4 regions of the Paenibacillus sp. FSL P2-0089 genome follow, and region 3 is predicted to be linked to each of the others. Evidence: riboswitches for the same ligand, from Rfam matches in the RefSeq annotation. Region 3 holds a riboswitch; each other region holds the start of a gene.

Region 1 (2,197 bases), 2.3 Mb from region 3:
TCTTCGTGTTCAGCCTCCGCCTACAAAATGAACCAGCTCCACCCGGTCCCCCTCACTGAGCAGTGTTTCTCCGTAAACCTCTCTGCCAGCAAGCTCACCATTCAGCTCGACAATCACCAGCTTACCGGCCCACTCGGGCCGGGAGAGCAGATCCTCCAGTGTCCGGCAGCTCTCTTCGATTCTTTGCCTCTTTCCGTTAACGGTCACATTCATGCCTGTTCACCTCCTGCTGTGCCCTGTGTTTGAGCCATATCCAGCGCTTCAGCCAGCTCCGCTGCCCTGTCCCTGTGGACCGCTTCCCTGTACGCCATGGCCGCTGCCACCGGGTCCGGGGCTCCGCAGATCCCCGACATGACAGCAATGCCAGCCGCCCCTTGGGCCAGCACCGCTCCGGCATTACCCGGGGTAATCCCTCCAAGCGCAATCAGCGGGATGCGGCTCCAGCGGACAGCCTCGGCCAGTTGCGCAAGTCCCCGTGCCTGCTGTCCGGGCTTACAGGCCGTCGGGAAAACATGCCCGTAGAGGCAGAAGTCTGCTCCCCGCCTTCCAGCCTCCGCCGCCTCTTCCCGCGAGTGTACCGACCTGCCGATCCGCAGGCCCGGTGCAAGCCCGCGTGCTGCGGCTGGCGGAAGGCTATGCCAGGCCAACTGTACACCGCCTGCCCCAGCGGCCAAGGCAATATCGATCCGGTCATTAATGACCAGCTTCGAAGGCGGAACCCCGGCCTGAAGCATCTGCTGCGCCGCCGCCAGCAGTTCGCGGGCGGACATGGCTTTTTCCCGGAGATGGATATAATCCACCATGGGATGTACCGCCGCAGCCAGCTCCGCAAGCTTCTCAGGGTGGAGCCGACCGTCTGAGATGACATGAATTTCGTGCAACGCCTTTCCCCCTCCCGTCTGTCCCAGCTCACACTACACCTCTCCACAACACAAAAAAGACCGCCCCCGTAAAGGAAGCAGTCTGGAATAGAAACAGGAATACCGGTATTAGCCGTATACCCCCGCTGCAATATTCGTTCTCCACTTCCCTACGCTGGTATAACCCAGATCAGGTTCAAAGGGTCCGAGCAGATACGCCCGTCTCAGCCTTGCGGCTCCCCTAGTGATCGTTCTATGCGGTTGTTTGGCCTTGCTTTTTGTATATTAGCATATAATTCCTGTTAGAGCTATTCTTTCGTAGATTTTACTTCAATTACAAAAGCCACGGATGAACTCCCTTCTGAAAATTTACCATCCTCGGATGTCCAGAATGCTGATATGCCGTAGTAATAAACGCCTTGTTCTTTTGGAGCATTAAAAGAGCCGTTCTTCAATGGAATTTGCACTTCTTTATCATCGACAAATTGCTGAACGGTTAACCCGCCGGGTGCCGGTTTATAAGTAAAAGCAACATCGATCCCCCCCTCAGGGGCTATAACAGTGGGAGTAACCCCCTGTACCAAGGATTGTCCTCCTGTATAATCTGCACATCCTAATTTTCCCCAGCAATAGCTGCCTTGGGTAACCGGAATTTGGGTTTTCCCGGAAGTAACAAGGGGTAGCGGCGGCGATTCCTGTGTAATTCTAATCCCAATGCTTTTTGCATATCCTTCCAATCTTGTGTTTTCCACAACTCTCCCTGCAAAAGGAGTCCAATAAATGAACACTACCAGAAAAATTAAAATCCCCGCTGCAGATAGAATGAATCCTTTTTTTCTAAGCATCCCTATCCCCTTTTCATATCAAATTATCTAAATAGACGGAAATATATTGTAATAGTTACAAGCGCAGAAAAAAAGCCTGCCGGCAAGCGGTTAGGCTTTTTTAAAATAAAATTTATATGTTGCACACAAATCTGCATCCAGATCTTATTCTGCACCCATTATCCGTTGACAACCTCGCCGCCGTTCACATGCATCACCTGTCCGCTCACATAGGAGGAATCGTCCGAGGCCAGGTATACATACGCCGGTGCCAGCTCTTCAGGCTGCCCCGGGCGCTTCATCGGCTGGGTGCCGCCGAACTCACTGACCTTCTTCGCGTCAAAGGTGGACGGAATCAGCGGGGTCCAGATCGGTCCGGGCGCTACCGCGTTCACGCGGATGCCCTTATCGGCCAGATTCATTGACAGCGAACGGGTGAAGCTGAGAATGGCTCCTTTGGTGGACGAATAGTCCAGCAGCTGCGGGCTGCCGCGATACGCCGTGATGGAGGTC
Region 2 (2,197 bases), 340 kb from region 3:
GTCCACGTAAGGGATGGAATCCTCGTTGTTCGGTGTCTTGGGAATTACCTGAATGCTAAGCAGTGTGTTAGCCATGATCAATCATTCCTTTCAAGTTAAGTATAAGATTCCCGTCATGCGGGTTCATTATGATTCCGGCAAAAATTCATTCGTAAACGTACTCTCCGCATCCAGCGGCTTATCCAGCAGCTTCAGGCCGTACATCCAGTCGGCGTAATTCTTCCAGATCTCAAGCTTCTGCTCACCCCAGCGCGGGGCGTCGTCCTTGTATTTCGGGCTAAGCCATTTCTGGCTGGCCAGCACCAGCTTGGGGTCCAGATCAGGTACAGCATCCGACAGTACCGTCGCGGCTTCTTCCGGGTTATCGATAGCGTACTGATACCCCTTGGACGTAGCCTTAAGGAAGGCCTTCACCACTTCAGGATGCTCGGCGATCTCCTTCTCGCTGGTGGTCAGCACCGGTGTGTAGTAATCCAGCTGCGGAGCGTAATCCTTCAGATACAGCATATCCAGCGGCTCCCCGCGCAGTTCGGCTTCCACCCCGGTCCAGGCATAGAAGATCCAGGCGAAGTCAATATCCCGCTTCACGGCTGTGAAAAAGTCCGCTTCGCCGATATTCACCAGCTTCACCTTGGAGACATCCCCGCCTTCGGGGTCCATAATGGCTTTCATGGCAGCCTGCTCCGCAGGGGAGCCCCAGCCTCCGTACGTTTTGCCTTCAAAATCCTTCGGCGTCTTAATATTGCGGTCCTTCGGAGCCGCAAAGCCCGAGGTATTATGCTGAATGATTGCAGCAATCGACACCAGCGGCACATCCTGCAGGCGGGCCAGGGTCAGCGCCTCCTGGGCGCTGATGCCGAACTGGGCTTCGCCGGAAGTGACCATTGTATCAGACCCGGCAGCGCCTGGCTGTACAATCTGTACGTCAAGACCTTCCTCCGCGTAATAGCCCAGCTCCTTGGCTGCATACAGGCCGGTATGATTCGTGTTCGGCGTCCAGTCCAGGGCAATCTTGACCGGGGTCAGCGCCTTAGGTGCATCCGTGGGTGCAGCTGCGGTTGCATCAGGTGCAGCCGTACTGTTCCCGGCAGCAGGTGCACTGGCCCCCGCATTGCCGCTGTTGTTCCCGCCGCCACATCCCGCGACCGTGAGAACCAGCATGGAACTGAGCAGCAGCATTACTGTTTTTTTGACTCCCATTTCTCTTTTTCTCTCCTTCCAGCAACCCCTGGTCTTCAGAGCTTACAGAAACCCTATTCCTGTACATCCATATAATCAAAAAAGCGTCCCGAAGATCGGGACGCCAGTTACTTGCGTGAGGGGAATTCAGCTTCAGTACCGCTTAAGGCACTGTGCCGAATGAAGATTCCTACGCTGGCATTATCCAGATCAGGTATAAGGGTCAGTATCTTGTGGGATACAATCTCAGCCGGCCAATTCCAGCACCCCTGGTTCTATAAAGTTCACGGGTATTGCTATGTTCTTACGGTGTATTATAGACGGCAGCTTCGACATTGTCCACCCTCTGTGTCTTAATCCCTCGTATAATGCCGCTTCTTGCGGCGGCTGCGGATGCCGTTCCAGATCTCTCTCAGCGTTAAGCCGACACTGACGGTGATCCCCGAGAAGGTCAGGAACAGAGCCAGATACTCGAACGCGGAGTACTCCAGCATTTTGCTCCAGTCAATCTGGCCCTTCAGATCCTCGATGACCTGATTCATCCCGTATATTCCGCTGATGACAGTAAACACGGTGAGCACCATCAGGAGCGTATCCCGCCGCTTGGCCTGGAATTTGTCCTGGTACTGGAACAGGTCATTCAGGGTCATTTTCACCTCATCGAACAGGGCATCATTGCCATACACCTTACGCAGCTGAAAAAAAATCTCCCGCCCCTGCGACTGTGAAATCAGCTCCAGGAAGTAGAATTTGGCCGAGAATTTGTTGATCAGGAAGATCAGATTCTCGATCTCGTCGTTATCGTGGTTGATGCGCAGCCGGGAGTGAAGGTTGGCGAGCTTCAGCAGCACGATTTTATGAAAAATACTCAGCAGCATTCCGTAATAATATTCGCCGTACATCTGGCTGATCAGGCCTGCGGCAATCTCCGGCTTCGCCCGGCTCACGCAGCAGAAGGTCTGCTCATTGGTCATATAGTAGGTGTCCGGCCCCCAGCGGCTATAGCAATGCTCCCGGG
Region 3 (2,197 bases):
CTTCGGTGCTGAATTCAAGAATGGCTGGGTGGAGTCGGTGGACTTCTCACAGCGTCCGTTCAAGGTAACAGTGGACGGAATGGGTGTACTGGAAGCGGAGTCGGTTATTATTTCAACCGGGGCCTCTGCAAGATATCTGGGCATTCCGGGCGAGCAGGAGAATGTGGGACGCGGGGTCAGCACATGTGCGACCTGTGACGGCTTCTTTTTCCGTAATAAAAAGATTGTCGTCGTCGGCGGCGGAGACTCCGCTATGGAGGAAGCCAGCTTCCTGACCCGCTTTGCGTCCAGCGTAACGCTGGTTCACCGCCGTCCCGAGCTGCGGGCCTCGAAGATCATGCAGGACCGGGCGCGTGACAACAGCAAGGTAACCTGGGCCTTGAACCGCACACCGGTTGAAGTAACGGTAGGAGAGACCGGAGTGAAGGGCCTTACGGTGCTTAACAATGAGACAGGTCTGACAGAATTGGTGGAGGCAGACGGCGTGTTCGTAGCGATTGGACACACACCGAACACAGCCTTCTTGGGCGGGCAGATCAATACGGATGAGAATGGCTATATCGTGGTGAATCCGGGTACCACCGAGACCAACATCCCGGGTGTATTCGCCTGTGGCGATGTACAGGATACCCGTTACCGTCAAGCGATATCGGCAGCGGGAACCGGTTGTATGGCCGCTATGGATGCCGAGAAGTTCCTGGAAGGCACGATGGTGCACGACTGGAGCGAATCGCTAGACAAATAACGGGTTTACAAGAATTACCCATACAGGTAAAATGTATTTAATTAGATAAGATACCCACTAGGGGAGCCTGAATAGGCTGAGACGGGAAAATTGAATTTCCGGACCCTTGAACCTGATCTGGATCATACCAGCGTAGGAAAGTGGAGTCGGACCTTTTTTGAATACAGTCTTATTTGGCTGTTCCTTTAATAAAGCCGCTCCAGGTGGAGCGGCTTTTTGACTTGCAGGAATCTATAGATTCTTCAGCTCAATCTGCTGCGTGACCTCTTATCTGATGAGTGTACAGAGCGAAGAGGAGGAGATTGAAATGAAAGGAATGGGTAAAAACGAAGAGGTGGATCTTTCGGGATTCCCCGCAAGCCGTAAAGTGTATGTGGAGGGCTCACGCCCGGATATCCGGGTTCCGATGCGGGAGATCAGCCTCAGCAGAACCGAAGGCGTTGCCGGGGAAGAGGAAAATGCTCCGCTGCGTGTCTATGACACAAGCGGTATGTACACGGATGCCGCGGAGGAGATGGACATTCGGAGGGGGCTGCCGCCGCACCGTTCAAGCTGGATCGCGGAGCGTGGCGATTCGGAGGAGTACACCGGAAGAGCCGTCCGGCCGGAGGATAACGGAATCCGCAGAGAAGGGGCTGCCGCAGAAGCTTATCCAGGACTGTGCAGGAATCCGAGGCGGGCCTATGCAGGCGGCAATGTGACCCAGTTGCATTATGCAAGGCAAGGGATCATCACACCGGAAATGGAGTATATTGCGATCCGGGAGAATATCCGGCCGGAGTTCGTTAGGGATGAGGTGGCTGCGGGCCGTGCTATTATTCCGGCCAATATCAATCACCCGGAGAGTGAGCCGATGATTATCGGCCGTAACTTCCTGGTGAAGATCAATGCCAACATCGGAAATTCGGCGGTCACTTCTTCTATTGAAGAGGAGGTGGAGAAGATGCGGTGGGCGACCCGCTGGGGGGCTGATACCATCATGGATCTCTCCACCGGCTCTAAGATCCATACCACCCGGGAGTGGATTATCCGCAATTCTCCTGTGCCGGTCGGGACAGTGCCCATATACCAGGCGCTGGAGAAGGTGAACGGTATAGCTGAGGATTTAACCTGGGAGCTCTATCGCGACACGCTGATTGAGCAGGCGGAGCAGGGGGTGGATTACTTCACCATTCATGCCGGGGTGCTGCGGCGCTATATTCCGCTCACTGCCCGGAGAATGACAGGCATTGTATCCCGGGGCGGATCGATTATGGCTGCCTGGTGCCTGGCCCATCAGCAGGAGAACTTCCTGTACACACACTTCGAAGACATCTGTGAGATTATGAAGACGTATGATGTGGCCTTCTCGCTGGGGGATGGCCTGCGTCCCGGCTCTATCGCTGATGCCAATGACGAAGCTCAGTTCGCCGAGCTGGAGACGCTGGGAGAGCTGACGGCGCTTGCCTGGAA
Region 4 (2,197 bases), 3.3 Mb from region 3:
TGGCGATTCCCAGAAGGCTGCCGCAGACCACAGACAATGCGAAGCCTGTGAGCACTTCAAGCAGTGTAGCCGGCAGATGCACCCCGAATAACAGGCGGCGTTCCTCCACCAAGGCCTTGCAGACCGCAGACGGAGCCGGAAGAATGAAGGGAGGAACCAGGCCCAGCCGGGCTACAGTCTCCCAGACTGCAAGCGTCAGCAGGGCGAGCAGGGCAGCCGGACCGTAATGCTGGAGCAATCTTCTAGGAGCGGCGGTTCTCATATAGCTTCAGCTCCAATTCCTGGCGCAGGGCGGCGAACTGCGGTAGATAGTTCAGACTGTGATGACGCGGACGGGGGAGACCAGCTGGGAATTCCTGCATCCCGCCGCCGCCACTGCCCGTCATTAGATAGATTCTGTCACTGAGCAGCAGAGCCTCCTCCAGATCATGGGTGATGAACAGCACCGTCTTGTCCAGCTCCGCCCATAACTCGAGCAGCCAGCGCTGTAGTGAGCGCTTCGTAATGGCATCGAGCGCCCCGAACGGCTCATCGAGCAGCAGCAGGTCATTCCCCGCCGCCACGGTGCGGAGGACCGCCACGCGCTGGCGCATCCCGCCGGACAGCTCCTGGGGATAAGCCCCTTCGGTTCCCTCTAGGCCGAAGCGTTGCAGCAGGGTACGAATCTCGGCCACGGCGGCCGCTTTGGGACGGCTGCGCTTGAGTTCCCAGGGCAGCAGACAATTGTCCATTACGGTCCGCCAAGGCAGGAGGAGATCCTGCTGCGGCATGTAGGCCACACTGCCCAGCCTCTTCGCTGCTGTAGCGGACTCGGCTCCGTTCAGCGTAATCCTGCCGTTGTCCGGCTCCAGCAGGCCGGCGATGATTTTGAACAAGGTGCTTTTACCGCATCCGCTTCCGCCTACAACAGAAATGAATTCGCCGCGCTGCACATTCATGGATAGCTCTGAGAAGACGGGTGTCCGGGACGAACCGGTCCCGAAAGCATAAGATAGATTGCTAATGTTGATCATAAGACTATGTACAAGCCTCCCCGGATTGAAATAGAACCTGCACGGAGCACAAAAAAGCCCCATTCATTCCCGGAGGCAATGAATGGGGCGGAAGGTACAGTCGGCTGCGGCCCTGTGACGGGAACCACTGATACATTCTGCTCCACTTCCCTCCGCTGGTATGATCCAGATCAGGTTCAAAGGGTCCGGAGCTTAAGCTCCGTCTCAGTCGGCCGACTCCCCTAGTGAATAATATTGCTATTGAATTCGTAATTGCTACTTAATATACCACAAATTCCCCTCTTGTAAAGAGCAGGCGGTCAGCGCTTCGCCAGACCGGTCACGAACAAGGTGACGATGCCCCGGGAGATGTCCAGTTTGGAGGAGTGGTGCCGCTTTTGCTCATACAGGTACAGATCTGGGCTGAGGACAGAGATTAAGGCCGTGGCCGCAAAGGCAGGATCAATGTCAATAATCTCACCGCCCTCCGCAGCACGCTGCAGCAGCTCTGTCATCATCACCCCCAGCCGCTGAAAAAAAGGATGCTCAAACTGGGTCAGCTGCTTCTTACCGGTGAACTCGGCTTTGATCATATTCAGCAGCTCAGCATACTGCTCAATGAAATCGGCAATCTGCTCAATGCTGCTCTGCAGCTGAGCGAGAGCCGGAGCTTCACCGGCACTGGCAGCCACCTGCTGCTCCAGCCCGGACAGGAATTGATCTGCGCTGCCCTTCAGCAGTGCAGAACAGATCTCACCCTTGTCCGTGAAGCGGCGGTACAGGGAGCCTTGTCCTATGCCTGCCCGCTTGGCAATGCTGTACATGCTGACTGCCTCAAGTCCGCTCTCGGTGAACAAATGGCGGGCAGCTTCAAGAATCCGCTGTACATAAGGATCGGCGGACTCGGGCGGAGCGGATTCTTTGGCTTGCGGAGCTGAGCGCGGGAGCTGTGCAGCATCGGTGTCTGGCTTTTTCATGAGAACCCCTTTCAGAAATAAATCAGCGATTTACAGAAAAATAAATAAAAGAATTGACACAACGGACAATTGTCCGTAGACTATGAATTGCACTTACGGACAGTTGTCCGTTCACTCATTATATAGAACAATCTGCCCGCAGGTCAATGTAGAACGCGGACAGCTCAGGAGGAGAAGAGACATGGATCAGACCTTGAAGCAGGAAGCCGATTTCCGGCTGTCCAGCAT

The links. Region 3 has a riboswitch for thiamine pyrophosphate ahead of thiC (phosphomethylpyrimidine synthase ThiC). Riboswitches for the same ligand answer to the same signal wherever they lie in the genome.
Region 1: it holds a riboswitch for thiamine pyrophosphate, as region 3 does, so the genes downstream of both, NST69_RS08555 (thiamine phosphate synthase) here and thiC (phosphomethylpyrimidine synthase ThiC) in region 3, are expected to answer to the same signal.
Region 2: it holds a riboswitch for thiamine pyrophosphate, as region 3 does, so the genes downstream of both, NST69_RS00500 (ABC transporter substrate-binding protein) here and thiC (phosphomethylpyrimidine synthase ThiC) in region 3, are expected to answer to the same signal.
Region 4: it holds a riboswitch for thiamine pyrophosphate, as region 3 does, so the genes downstream of both, NST69_RS12640 (ABC transporter ATP-binding protein) here and thiC (phosphomethylpyrimidine synthase ThiC) in region 3, are expected to answer to the same signal.

What each region holds. Positions count from the first base shown of each region.
Region 1 is NZ_CP152006.1:2,109,681-2,111,877, reverse strand. Features, by position in the region: gene thiS (sulfur carrier protein ThiS) at 10-213, opposite strand; gene NST69_RS08555 (thiamine phosphate synthase) at 210-881, opposite strand; TPP riboswitch at 1,011-1,113, opposite strand; gene NST69_RS08550 (hypothetical protein) at 1,169-1,705, opposite strand; gene NST69_RS08545 (SDR family oxidoreductase) at 1,864-2,197, opposite strand, start outside.
Region 2 is NZ_CP152006.1:118,154-120,350, forward strand. Features, by position in the region: gene NST69_RS00495 (MTH1187 family thiamine-binding protein) at 1-75, opposite strand, end outside; gene NST69_RS00500 (ABC transporter substrate-binding protein) at 127-1,200, opposite strand; TPP riboswitch at 1,350-1,460, opposite strand; gene NST69_RS00505 (hypothetical protein) at 1,533-2,197, opposite strand, start outside.
Region 3 is NZ_CP152006.1:7,515,561-7,517,757, forward strand. Features, by position in the region: gene trxB (thioredoxin-disulfide reductase) at 1-745, shown strand, start outside; TPP riboswitch at 795-901, shown strand; gene thiC (phosphomethylpyrimidine synthase ThiC) at 1,062-2,197, shown strand, end outside.
Region 4 is NZ_CP152006.1:3,087,698-3,089,894, forward strand. Features, by position in the region: gene NST69_RS12635 (ABC transporter permease) at 1-262, opposite strand, end outside; gene NST69_RS12640 (ABC transporter ATP-binding protein) at 243-1,013, opposite strand; TPP riboswitch at 1,144-1,246, opposite strand; gene NST69_RS12645 (TetR/AcrR family transcriptional regulator) at 1,313-1,969, opposite strand; gene NST69_RS12650 (DHA2 family efflux MFS transporter permease subunit) at 2,151-2,197, shown strand, end outside.